Regions from separate parts of the Vibrio sp. TRT 29B02 genome, predicted to be linked through region 2. Evidence: predicted binding sites of a transcription regulator. Region 2 holds the regulator's gene; each other region holds the start of a gene.

Region 1 (3,268 bases), on a different contig from region 2:
CGTGCGGCTGAACTAGGGATCAGCGTACAAGACATTTCCGATACTTTGGAGATCATGCTGGGCGGTAAGAGCGAGACGACCTTTGTCGAACGAGGTGAAGAGTATGATGTTTATCTGCGTGGTGATGAAAATAGCTTTAACAATGCGTCAGACTTGAGCCAAATCTACATGCGTACATCATCAGGCGAACTTGTTACGCTTGATGCGGTAACGAAGATTGAAGAAGTGGCTTCGTCGATTCGACTCTCTCACTACAACAAGCAAAAAGCGGTCACGATAACAGCGAACTTATCGGACGGTTACACTCTTGGTGAGGCGCTCGATTTCCTTGACCAGCAAGCGATTGAACTACTGCCTAGTGATATTTCAGTTAGCTATTCTGGGGAATCGAAAGATTACAAAGAGAACCAATCGAGCATTCTATTGGTGTTTGCGTTAGCACTTTTAGTCGCGTATCTGGTACTGGCTGCGCAGTTTGAAAGCTTTATAAACCCATTGGTGGTGATGTTTACGGTTCCTATGGGGGTATTCGGTGGTTTTCTTGGTCTATTTCTGATGGGGCAGGGACTGAATATCTACAGCCAGATCGGAATGATTATGCTTATCGGCATGGTCACTAAGAACGGTATTTTGATTGTAGAGTTCGCTAACCAACTGCGTGACCGTGGGATTGAGTTCGAAAAAGCGATTCTTGATGCCTCTGCGCGTCGTTTACGCCCGATTATGATGACCGCATTCACCACATTAGCGGGAGCGATACCGTTGATTCTCTCGACGGGTGCTGGTTATGAGAGCCGTGTTGCGGTAGGGACAGTGATATTCTTCGGTATGGGCTTTGCGACCTTTGTTACCTTGTTTGTCATTCCTGCAATGTATCGTCTGATTTCGCAAGGCACACAATCACCTGGTCATGTTGAGGCTGAGCTGAATAAAGAGTTAAGTCATGATGTGAAAGCGAGAAGCTCACATGGTGAATTGAACTAAATAACGCAATAAGCCCGCGAGTGATCGCGGGCTTAATTGTATTTGTAGTAGAAGTTAACGACTAACCGTAAGTCACCGAGTAGCGAGTTGGTTTGTGGTTCATTGCTAAGACAAGATTTAGAGCGACAGCTCCGAGAATCGATAAACCAATCACTTCTGGAGAGACAAAAAAGAACGAAGCAAAAAGAATCGCACAATCTATAGCCAGCTGAGACTTACCCACTGAAATGCCGAATTTGTCCTGAATGAACAGGCACAACACATTGAAGCCCCCCAAACTCGAACGATGGCGAAAAAGAATCAGCATTCCTAATCCCATCAAAAGGCCTCCAGCGATCGCGCAGTAGACTTGGTTGATGGTCTCTAGACTGATGACTAAATAGAGGTGATCAGTAATCAGTGACACAAGAGCACCAGAAATCGCACTATTAATTGCAAATCGAGTACCGAAACGCTTCCATGCTAATAAATAGAATGGACAGTTGGCAATAAAGTACAGAGTGCCGAGTGAAAAGTGGGTCATCTGGCTGGCTAAAAGTGCCAGTCCTGCTGTGCCTCCAGTCAACAGTGATGCTGATTGGAGGAAAAAGAAGCCTTGGGCGACTAAAAAGGTGCCGGTCAAAATTGCGACCCAATCTTCTCGTCTTGAGTGTTTTTCCATCAATTTGAAATTTAACAAGTAAATAATGGCGTGCATACTATTTAAAAAAATAGGATTTCGGTAGCTTGAGAGTGAAATTTAAGGTAAACCTATGTAATTATCGTTTTACGGGGTGTAAAGGATGGAATTGACACTTAGCTGGCGAAATGTTCGGATAAGTGCTCAACATGAGATTCCCTGTAAAGCATTATGAAAAAACTGCATGAGAAAAACTGAAATTTTCTCTTTATGACAAAGATCAAATTATGTAGAATGCGCGTCATTAGCTTGATGCAAACGTTTGCGTGAGTGTCAAAGGTCGGTTTTTTTGCAATTTAAAGTCTCAATCTGAGTCAGGAGATACAGATGCTAAAGCGTGATATGAACATCGCAGATTACGATGCGGAACTGTTCGCAGCAATTCAAGAAGAAACTCTTCGCCAGGAAGAACACATTGAACTTATTGCTTCAGAAAACTACACAAGTCCACGTGTAATGGAAGCTCAAGGTTCTCAGCTTACAAATAAGTACGCTGAAGGTTACCCAGGCAAGCGCTACTACGGTGGCTGTGAGTACGTTGATAAAGCTGAATCTCTGGCAATTGATCGTGCATGTCAGCTATTTGGCTGTGAATACGCAAACGTACAGCCTCACTCAGGCTCACAGGCAAACAGTGCTGTTTACATGGCTCTACTTAACCCTGGTGATACTGTTCTTGGTATGAGCTTAGCGCACGGTGGTCACCTTACACACGGTTCTCCAGTCAACTTCTCTGGTAAACACTACAACGTTATTCCTTACGGTATCGACGAAGCTGGTCAAATCAACTACGACGAAATGGAAGCTCTTGCTCTAGAACACAAACCGAAGATGATCATCGGTGGTTTCTCTGCTTACTCACAGATCGTAGATTGGGCTCGCATGCGTCAAATCGCAGATAAAGCAGGCGCGTACCTATTTGTCGATATGGCTCACGTTGCGGGTCTAATCGCAGCGGGCGTATACCCAACGCCTGTACCACACGCTCACGTTGTCACTACAACAACTCACAAAACGCTAGCAGGTCCACGTGGTGGTCTTATCTTGTCTAACGCGGGTGAAGAGATGTACAAAAAACTCAACTCAGCTGTCTTCCCTGGTGGCCAAGGTGGCCCGTTAATGCATGTTATCGCTGGTAAAGCGGTTGCATTCAAAGAAGCGATGGAGCCAGAGTTTAAAGAGTACCAAGCTCGCGTAGTTAAAAACGCGAAAGCAATGGTTGCTCAGTTCCAAGAGCGCGGCTACAAGATCGTTTCTAACGGTACTGAAAACCACCTATTCCTTGTTGACCTAATTGACAAAGATATTACAGGTAAAGATGCAGATGCAGCACTAGGTGCAGCAAACATTACAGTTAACAAGAACTCTGTACCAAATGACCCTCGTAGCCCGTTTGTCACGTCTGGTATCCGTGTTGGTTCTCCTGCAATCACTCGTCGTGGTTTCACTGAAGAAGACGCAAAAGAGCTAGCAAACTGGATGTGTGATGTTTTAGATAACATCGGTAATGAGGAAGTTATCGCAGCAACGAAAGCGAAGGTGCTCGATATCTGTAAGCGTCTACCAGTTTACGCATAATGGTTCTGCCTGACTTGGTCTATTTTG
Region 2 (3,268 bases):
AGCTAGCGAAATTAAAGTGTTAATAGACTAGAAAGGGAAAGCAAGCAGTAAATTTCACAAATAAGAAAAAAGTCAGCACTAAGGCTGACTCTTTATTGATTCGATAACTTATCTGTTAGTGATGGCTAAGCTCGTTGAGCAGCTCTTGGCGTCGATTTTGAGGAATGACGGACCAGTGAGTGCCATTGATCGCACCTTCTAATGCCCAAAGTAGCTCGATGTTAACGTCAGAAGAGTGAGTAGACTGAATGGCTTTGAATGCGTTAACTGAGCCGGTTTCTTCAAGGTTTTCGACACTTTCGATACCTGCTTTATTGAGCATACGCTCAGTAGCTAATCGTAAGTTCGGTAAATCTTTGAGGCGACTTGGTTTCGCTTGCGATTGAGTTTTCTTCTCGTTGTTTGCCGCATCAAGTGCAAGCTTGGCGAGTTCTAAGGTTTTATTGGTATCTGAACTCCAGTCATGACACAAGGCGTAGTATTTCGTTACAACGGGAAATCCGCGTTTTTTATAAACGTAAGGCTCGAGTCCTTGAGATTTAAATTGTTTAGCCAGTTCTGCGTCTGCACGAACGTGAAGTTTATCGTTGACCACGAGTGCGAACATCGTGTCATCAGCAAAAATGCCAAAGCCACCAAACATTGAACGAGACTTGATGTAGCCAAGTTGCTCAAATAATCGCATTGAGTCTTTTAGTATTGGTTTATCCATGCTGTTTATTCTCGGTGTATAGTTATACGCCACCAGTTCAGGTCCGAGAGATTAGCAAAATAATGCAGGTACTTTGTAAGTAAGGCGTCATACAACCGTTAGTAATTCGTGTATGACAAGTGCATATTTACCATCGGCAACCCCGCTACCAGACATATCATGTTTAAGGCCGGAGGCTTTGCGTCCCACCCTTTCGGAGTGGTTTGCCCTGTTCGTGGCATTGTTCGAACATTTAGAGCATAAATAAAATATGCGTAGGACATCACGCCGAAATGGAATAAGTGTGATCTTGGTTCAGTAAAAAGAGGTGAATTATCCGCTTAGCCAATAATGTGCTACCGGCTAAGCGAACGATTTGAACTATTTGTTCAAATCAAGGACGGTATTTCGTTCAACAATCTCAGGGTGCATTTCAAAAATACGCTTCTCATGCTCTTTATCTTTGATCCGCTCAAGCAAGATTTCGAATGCGTTTTTACCAACACGACGTTTTGGTTGGTGGACAGTTGTTAATGGTGGAGAGAAGTACTCAGCCAGCTCAATATTGTCATAGCCGATGACTGACATATCTTCAGGAATTCGAATGCCTTTTTGCTGTAGACGGCTCATCAAACCCAATGCCATTGTGTCGTTGAAACAAAACACAGCACTTGGCTTGTTATCCATCGCTGCAATTTTGTCTGCGGCGAGTACGGCGGTATCACACTCGAAGTTGCCTTCAAGAATCCAATCTTCATTCACCGAAAGTTCTGCTTCACTCATCGCGCGTTTGAAACCACGAATACGCTCCTGACAGGCGGCTTTTTCAAAGTGACCACTTAGACAGGCAATATCTTTATGACCACGTTCGATCAGATATTTTGTTGCTAGGTAGCCGCCTTCTTCTGAGTTATCAATGATCTTGTCCGCTTGCGAGCTTTCAGGACCCCAGTCCATAACGACTTTAGGGATATCTTTATGGCGATCGAGCATTTCGCTCAGCTCTTCAGTAAGGTCTGAACACATGACTAAGATGCCGTCTACGCGCTTCTCTGCCAACATGCGGATGTAGTCGCGTTGTTTCTCGTAGATGCCACCAGTATTACACAAGATAAGCGTGTAGCCCTGACGGTAGCAGTAGCTTTCTACGCCATCAATCACTTCTGAAAAGAATAGGTTTGTTGATTGGGTGACCAACATACCGATTGTACGAGTCGTGTTACATTTCAAGCTACGCGCAACAGCACTTGGCGCATAGTTTAACTCGTTCACCGCTTCCATTACTTTTTCTTGAGTAGCTTCAGCAACAAAGCGTGTTTTATTAATTACGTGAGACACAGTGGTTGTTGAAACACCGGCTAGGCGAGCAACATCTTTAATAGTGGCCATAAGGTTTTGTCCTGTCGATGACTGCCAAGCAAATATATTCAAGTGTAGAATAAAATAGTCTGGCAGAAAGTATCAGAAACACAAAAACCGCCCTTATTTAGCGGTTTGTATTTGAATCGTTCATTTTTATCGTTTGCGGTCACGATTCTAGACCGCAAACTCTCAGAGAGCAAACAAAAAACGTCAAAGTTGTAGGTTTGAGCTCACAATGTGCGTTTTTTTACTCGCCTGCAAGATAGCTGCAATCTAGCTCTAAGAAAGCGCTAGTAAGGCTGGCGATTGCAGAGTAAAAGCCGAAGTCATCGAGTGTCTGACACTTGGCTGAAAATTTCGGAACCCAACTCAATAGGTGTTGCTGAATAAACGCTTCTTGCTCTTTTAACGCATCTTCTAAATGACGTTCTTGTTCCAACTCATTTGAGCGAATAATAAGATTGCCAAGAAAGTCGAGTTCGATTGCAAGATGGTCGGCTGGCTCGTTTAGATCTTTTTCAACTGCAACCCCATGTTTCGCCATGAGCTCTTCCATCTCTTTAGCTGGCGTGTCGTTGAGTAATCCCGATTGACCAATGTACATAGAGGCATAAGGAAGGGCAGAGTCTCTATCTGACTTTAAAAATAGATCACAGAAATCTGCGGCGAGTTCCAATTGAGCATCTTCACGATCCATCAAGCGATTGAGCGCATCAGTGACACGGTCAATTGCAGGTTTTAAAGCGGCATTTTCACCCAAACCAGTCAAAAACGCGCGGATTTCAGCGGAATGATACTGCGCGATATTTTCCTCAGTAAGCTCATTGGCAAACAGGCTTGATAGCCACCAGTAAATCTCGGCACGTTTCTCATTAAATGCTTTAATTTCTTGCATTAGGTTCAACTCCTAAAATAACTATCTACTAGTTTAACCAATAGAAATGAATAGGGATAACGGCTTGTGTGATAAGTTACCATCAATTATGAATGAATGTTAATGAGTGGGTGACTTTTGTCTTGAATCAAGAAAAAATCATCTTTCTTAGTTTTAAAGTGATAATTACTAGAAATGTTACTATTTATGAATAGAATACAATTTTAGAGCAATTCCCAATGTAAATTAAGTGGTGTAGATGAGCTATCATGTACTAGTTGTAGAAGATGACGCAGTCACGCGTAGCAAACTCGTTGGTTACTTTAAGAACGAAGGTTATA
Region 3 (3,268 bases), on a different contig from region 2:
CCCCCACACTTTTTGCCGTAGGGAGAGTCAACATCATCATGCCACGTACACCCGTTGGCGATTTAGCTTTAGGGTTCCAGTGTGACTCTTGATAAGCCAGAGCTGCTACAAGTCTCCAGTCAAACTCATCCGAATACTTTTTAAATAGTGGAGACCACTTCGGTAGTTTGGAGTCTAGCGCACGAATGAAAGCACGTGTATCAACATAGTCAAAACTGCCAATGTGACCAATGTATTTCTCTTCAAGCGATGCGAGATGACCAGACTGATTAACCGCCCCAAAGAACTCTATGACCAAGCCGTATAAGCTCTCATCTTGTGAACGACGCAAGAACCAAGAGATGGGTTGGTCTTCTGTCAGTTCAAAGGCGAGGGCAATATCTGGGTAGATTCGTTGTGAGAGCGAAATTTCTACCGAGTCCGCGACAGTAAAGCGCAGCTCTCCAGAGGAAACCTGCTTAAGCAGATCATTTACGTCGGCATTTGGGTCAATATCATAAGATAATTGTGGCTGTTCGGCCTGAATTGTTGCTAGTGTGCGGTTAAAATGAGAGTCGCTGACAATTCTCAGTACATCTTCACCACTATTGGCTTCAATAAGCTCAGCCTGCTTCTCAAGCAACTGCTCAAGGTTTCTTGGACGCCAGTTTCCTTTCTTGTATACAAGCTGTTGACTCACGTAGTAGTAGGCAGGCCCTGGGCGGAAGAGTTTTAGGCGTTCTGGAGATTGGCTCAAGCCCGCTGCTATTATATCAATTTCACCATTTTTCAGTGCCGGGTATAGGCTTGATATTCTGTATGCCGGTTTCATTTCAAGCTGGACGCCGAGTTCATTGGCAAACTCACGAGCAAGTTCGTAATCCAGTCCAGCAGGACCATCGGGTCCGATAAAGTAAGAAAGTTGATTGTTGAGTGTGCCAACACGCAATACACCACGTTCTTTAATTAAGTCCAACTCACTCTTTGGTTCGGATTCTATTTGGCAACCAGAAAGCACCAAGGCGCTGAATAGCAACGCGCACACAGACTTAAGTTGGTTTAGATAATGCTTTTTCATTAACGACATTCTCATACATCTAGTAGGGCATTTATATCAAAGTGTCATGACAAGGCAAGATAATCAGTCAGGCTTCGGGATAACTGTTCTGGTAATGAGGAATTTTGGTGTATCTCAAATTTGACAAAAAAAATGACGCAAACGGTTGCTTTTGGTGTTACATCACAAAAATAATTACTATATAATGCGCTCGCAACAGAGAGGTGCAATCGGCATAAGTTCGAAGTGATATGTCCTAACTTACTGAATTTATTCCAATATCACCTCAGGTCAATAGACCTTAACCAATTGCATAAGAGACCTAAGCACATGAGAATTTTTCGTGGCTCCCCAGCTCTATCTGAATTTCGTGTTAACAAGCTTCTAGAGCTTTGTCGTGAACTAAGTCTGCCAGTAACTGGCATCTACGCAGAGTTCGCTCACTTTACAGCACTATCAGCTGATCTTGATGAGTCTGAAGTTGAGAAACTTGAAAAACTACTGACTTACGGTCCTACAATTGAAGAGCATGAACCACAAGGTTTGCTTCTGCTTGTGACTCCTCGCCCAGGAACGATCTCTCCTTGGTCGTCAAAGTCGACGGATATCGCCAATAACTGTGGTCTGGACAAAGTGGTTCGCCTTGAGCGCGGTACGGCTTACTACATCGAATCCTCAACCGAACTTACAGAACTTCAACTGGTTGAGCTAAAAGCTATCCTTCATGATCGCATGATGGAAGTCATTTTCACTGATTTCGATTCTGCACAAGCTTTGTTCCAAGTTGCTGAGCCTGCGCCAGTCGCGGATGTTGACCTAATTGCAGGTGGTCGTGATGCGCTTGAAAAAGCAAACGTTACCCTAGGCCTAGCTTTGGCTGATGACGAAATTGAATATCTCTACGATGCGTTCGTCAACAAACTTGAACGCAACCCAACTGACATCGAACTGATGATGTTTGCACAAGCAAACTCAGAGCACTGTCGCCATAAGATCTTTAATGCAGACTGGACAATCGACGGCGTCAAGCAAGAGAAGTCTTTGTTTAAAATGATCAAAAATACTTATCAAGTGACACCAGATAACGTGCTGTCGGCTTACAAAGATAATGCAGCGGTTATGGTGGGTTCTGATGTTGGTCGTTTCTTCCCTAATCCAGAAACACGTCAATATGGCTACAACCATGAGAAAGCACACATTCTCATGAAGGTGGAAACACATAACCACCCAACGGCTATCTCTCCTTGGCCTGGTGCATCTACGGGCTCCGGTGGTGAAATCCGTGATGAAGGCGCAACCGGTATCGGTGGTAAACCAAAAGCAGGTCTAGTTGGTTTTACGACTTCTAACCTACGTATTCCAAACTTTGAGCAGCCTTGGGAAACCGATTTTGGCAAGCCTGGTCGTATCGTTAACGCTCTAGATATCATGCTAGAAGGTCCTCTAGGTGGTGCGGCGTTCAACAACGAATTTGGTCGTCCAAACCTACTTGGTTACTTCCGTACTTACGAAGAGAAAGTTAATTCTCACGCAGGTGAAGAGATCCGTGGATACCACAAGCCAATTATGATTGCTGGTGGTATGGGTAACATCCGTGAAGAGCATGTACAGAAGAAAGAAATCCCAGTAGGAGCAAGCCTAATTGTGCTTGGTGGCCCTGCAATGAATATCGGCCTTGGTGGCGGTGCTGCGTCTTCAATGGCATCTGGTCAATCAGCCGAAGATCTCGACTTCGCATCAGTTCAACGTGAAAACCCAGAAATGGAGCGTCGTTGTCAGGAAGTGATCGACCGTTGTTGGCAGCTAGGCGAAGCAAACCCAATCGCCTTTATTCATGATGTTGGTGCTGGCGGTATCTCAAACGCACTTCCAGAGCTTGTTGATGACGGTGAACGTGGTGGTATCTTCCAGCTACGTGACGTACCAAATGATGAACCGGGTATGAGCCCATTAGAGATTTGGTGTAATGAATCGCAAGAGCGTTATGTATTAGCGGTTGCACCAGAAAATATGGCAGCATTTGATGCTATCTGTAAGCGTGAGCGCGCACCATATGCTGTTGTTGGTATCGCGACAGAAGAACGTGAATTGAAGCTAGAGGATTCACACTTTGACAACACACCAATCGATATGCCAATGGATGTTCTTCTAGGTAAAACGCCGAAGATGCACCGTGACGCGAAAACGCTGAAGGTGAACAACCCAGCGATTGATCGTCAAGGTATTGAACTA

The links. The regulator PurR, encoded in region 2, represses purine synthesis genes. The targets are predictions, from matches to a motif close to TNANGNAAACGTTTNCNTNA.
Region 1: glyA (serine hydroxymethyltransferase) is a predicted target of PurR. The motif match lies at 1,914-1,933, and genes of this name have one in related genera.
Region 3: purL (phosphoribosylformylglycinamidine synthase) is a predicted target of PurR. The motif match lies at 1,191-1,210, and genes of this name have one in related genera.

Annotation. Positions count from the first base shown of each region.
Region 1 is NZ_JBNJOJ010000020.1:3,566-6,833, forward strand. Features, by position in the region: gene vexH (vibriobactin export RND transporter permease subunit VexH) at 1-984, shown strand, start outside; gene ACQEXT_RS13105 (YitT family protein) at 1,046-1,645, opposite strand; gene glyA (serine hydroxymethyltransferase) at 1,991-3,241, shown strand.
Region 2 is NZ_JBNJOJ010000008.1:107,247-110,514, reverse strand. Features, by position in the region: gene ACQEXT_RS07035 (TfoX/Sxy family DNA transformation protein) at 116-712, opposite strand; cyclic di-GMP riboswitch class I at 845-930, opposite strand; gene purR (HTH-type transcriptional repressor PurR) at 1,073-2,080, opposite strand; gene torD (molecular chaperone TorD) at 2,301-2,948, opposite strand; gene torR (two-component system response regulator TorR) at 3,187-3,268, shown strand, end outside.
Region 3 is NZ_JBNJOJ010000019.1:22,249-25,516, forward strand. Features, by position in the region: gene mltF (membrane-bound lytic murein transglycosylase MltF) at 1-1,057, opposite strand, end outside; gene purL (phosphoribosylformylglycinamidine synthase) at 1,367-3,268, shown strand, end outside.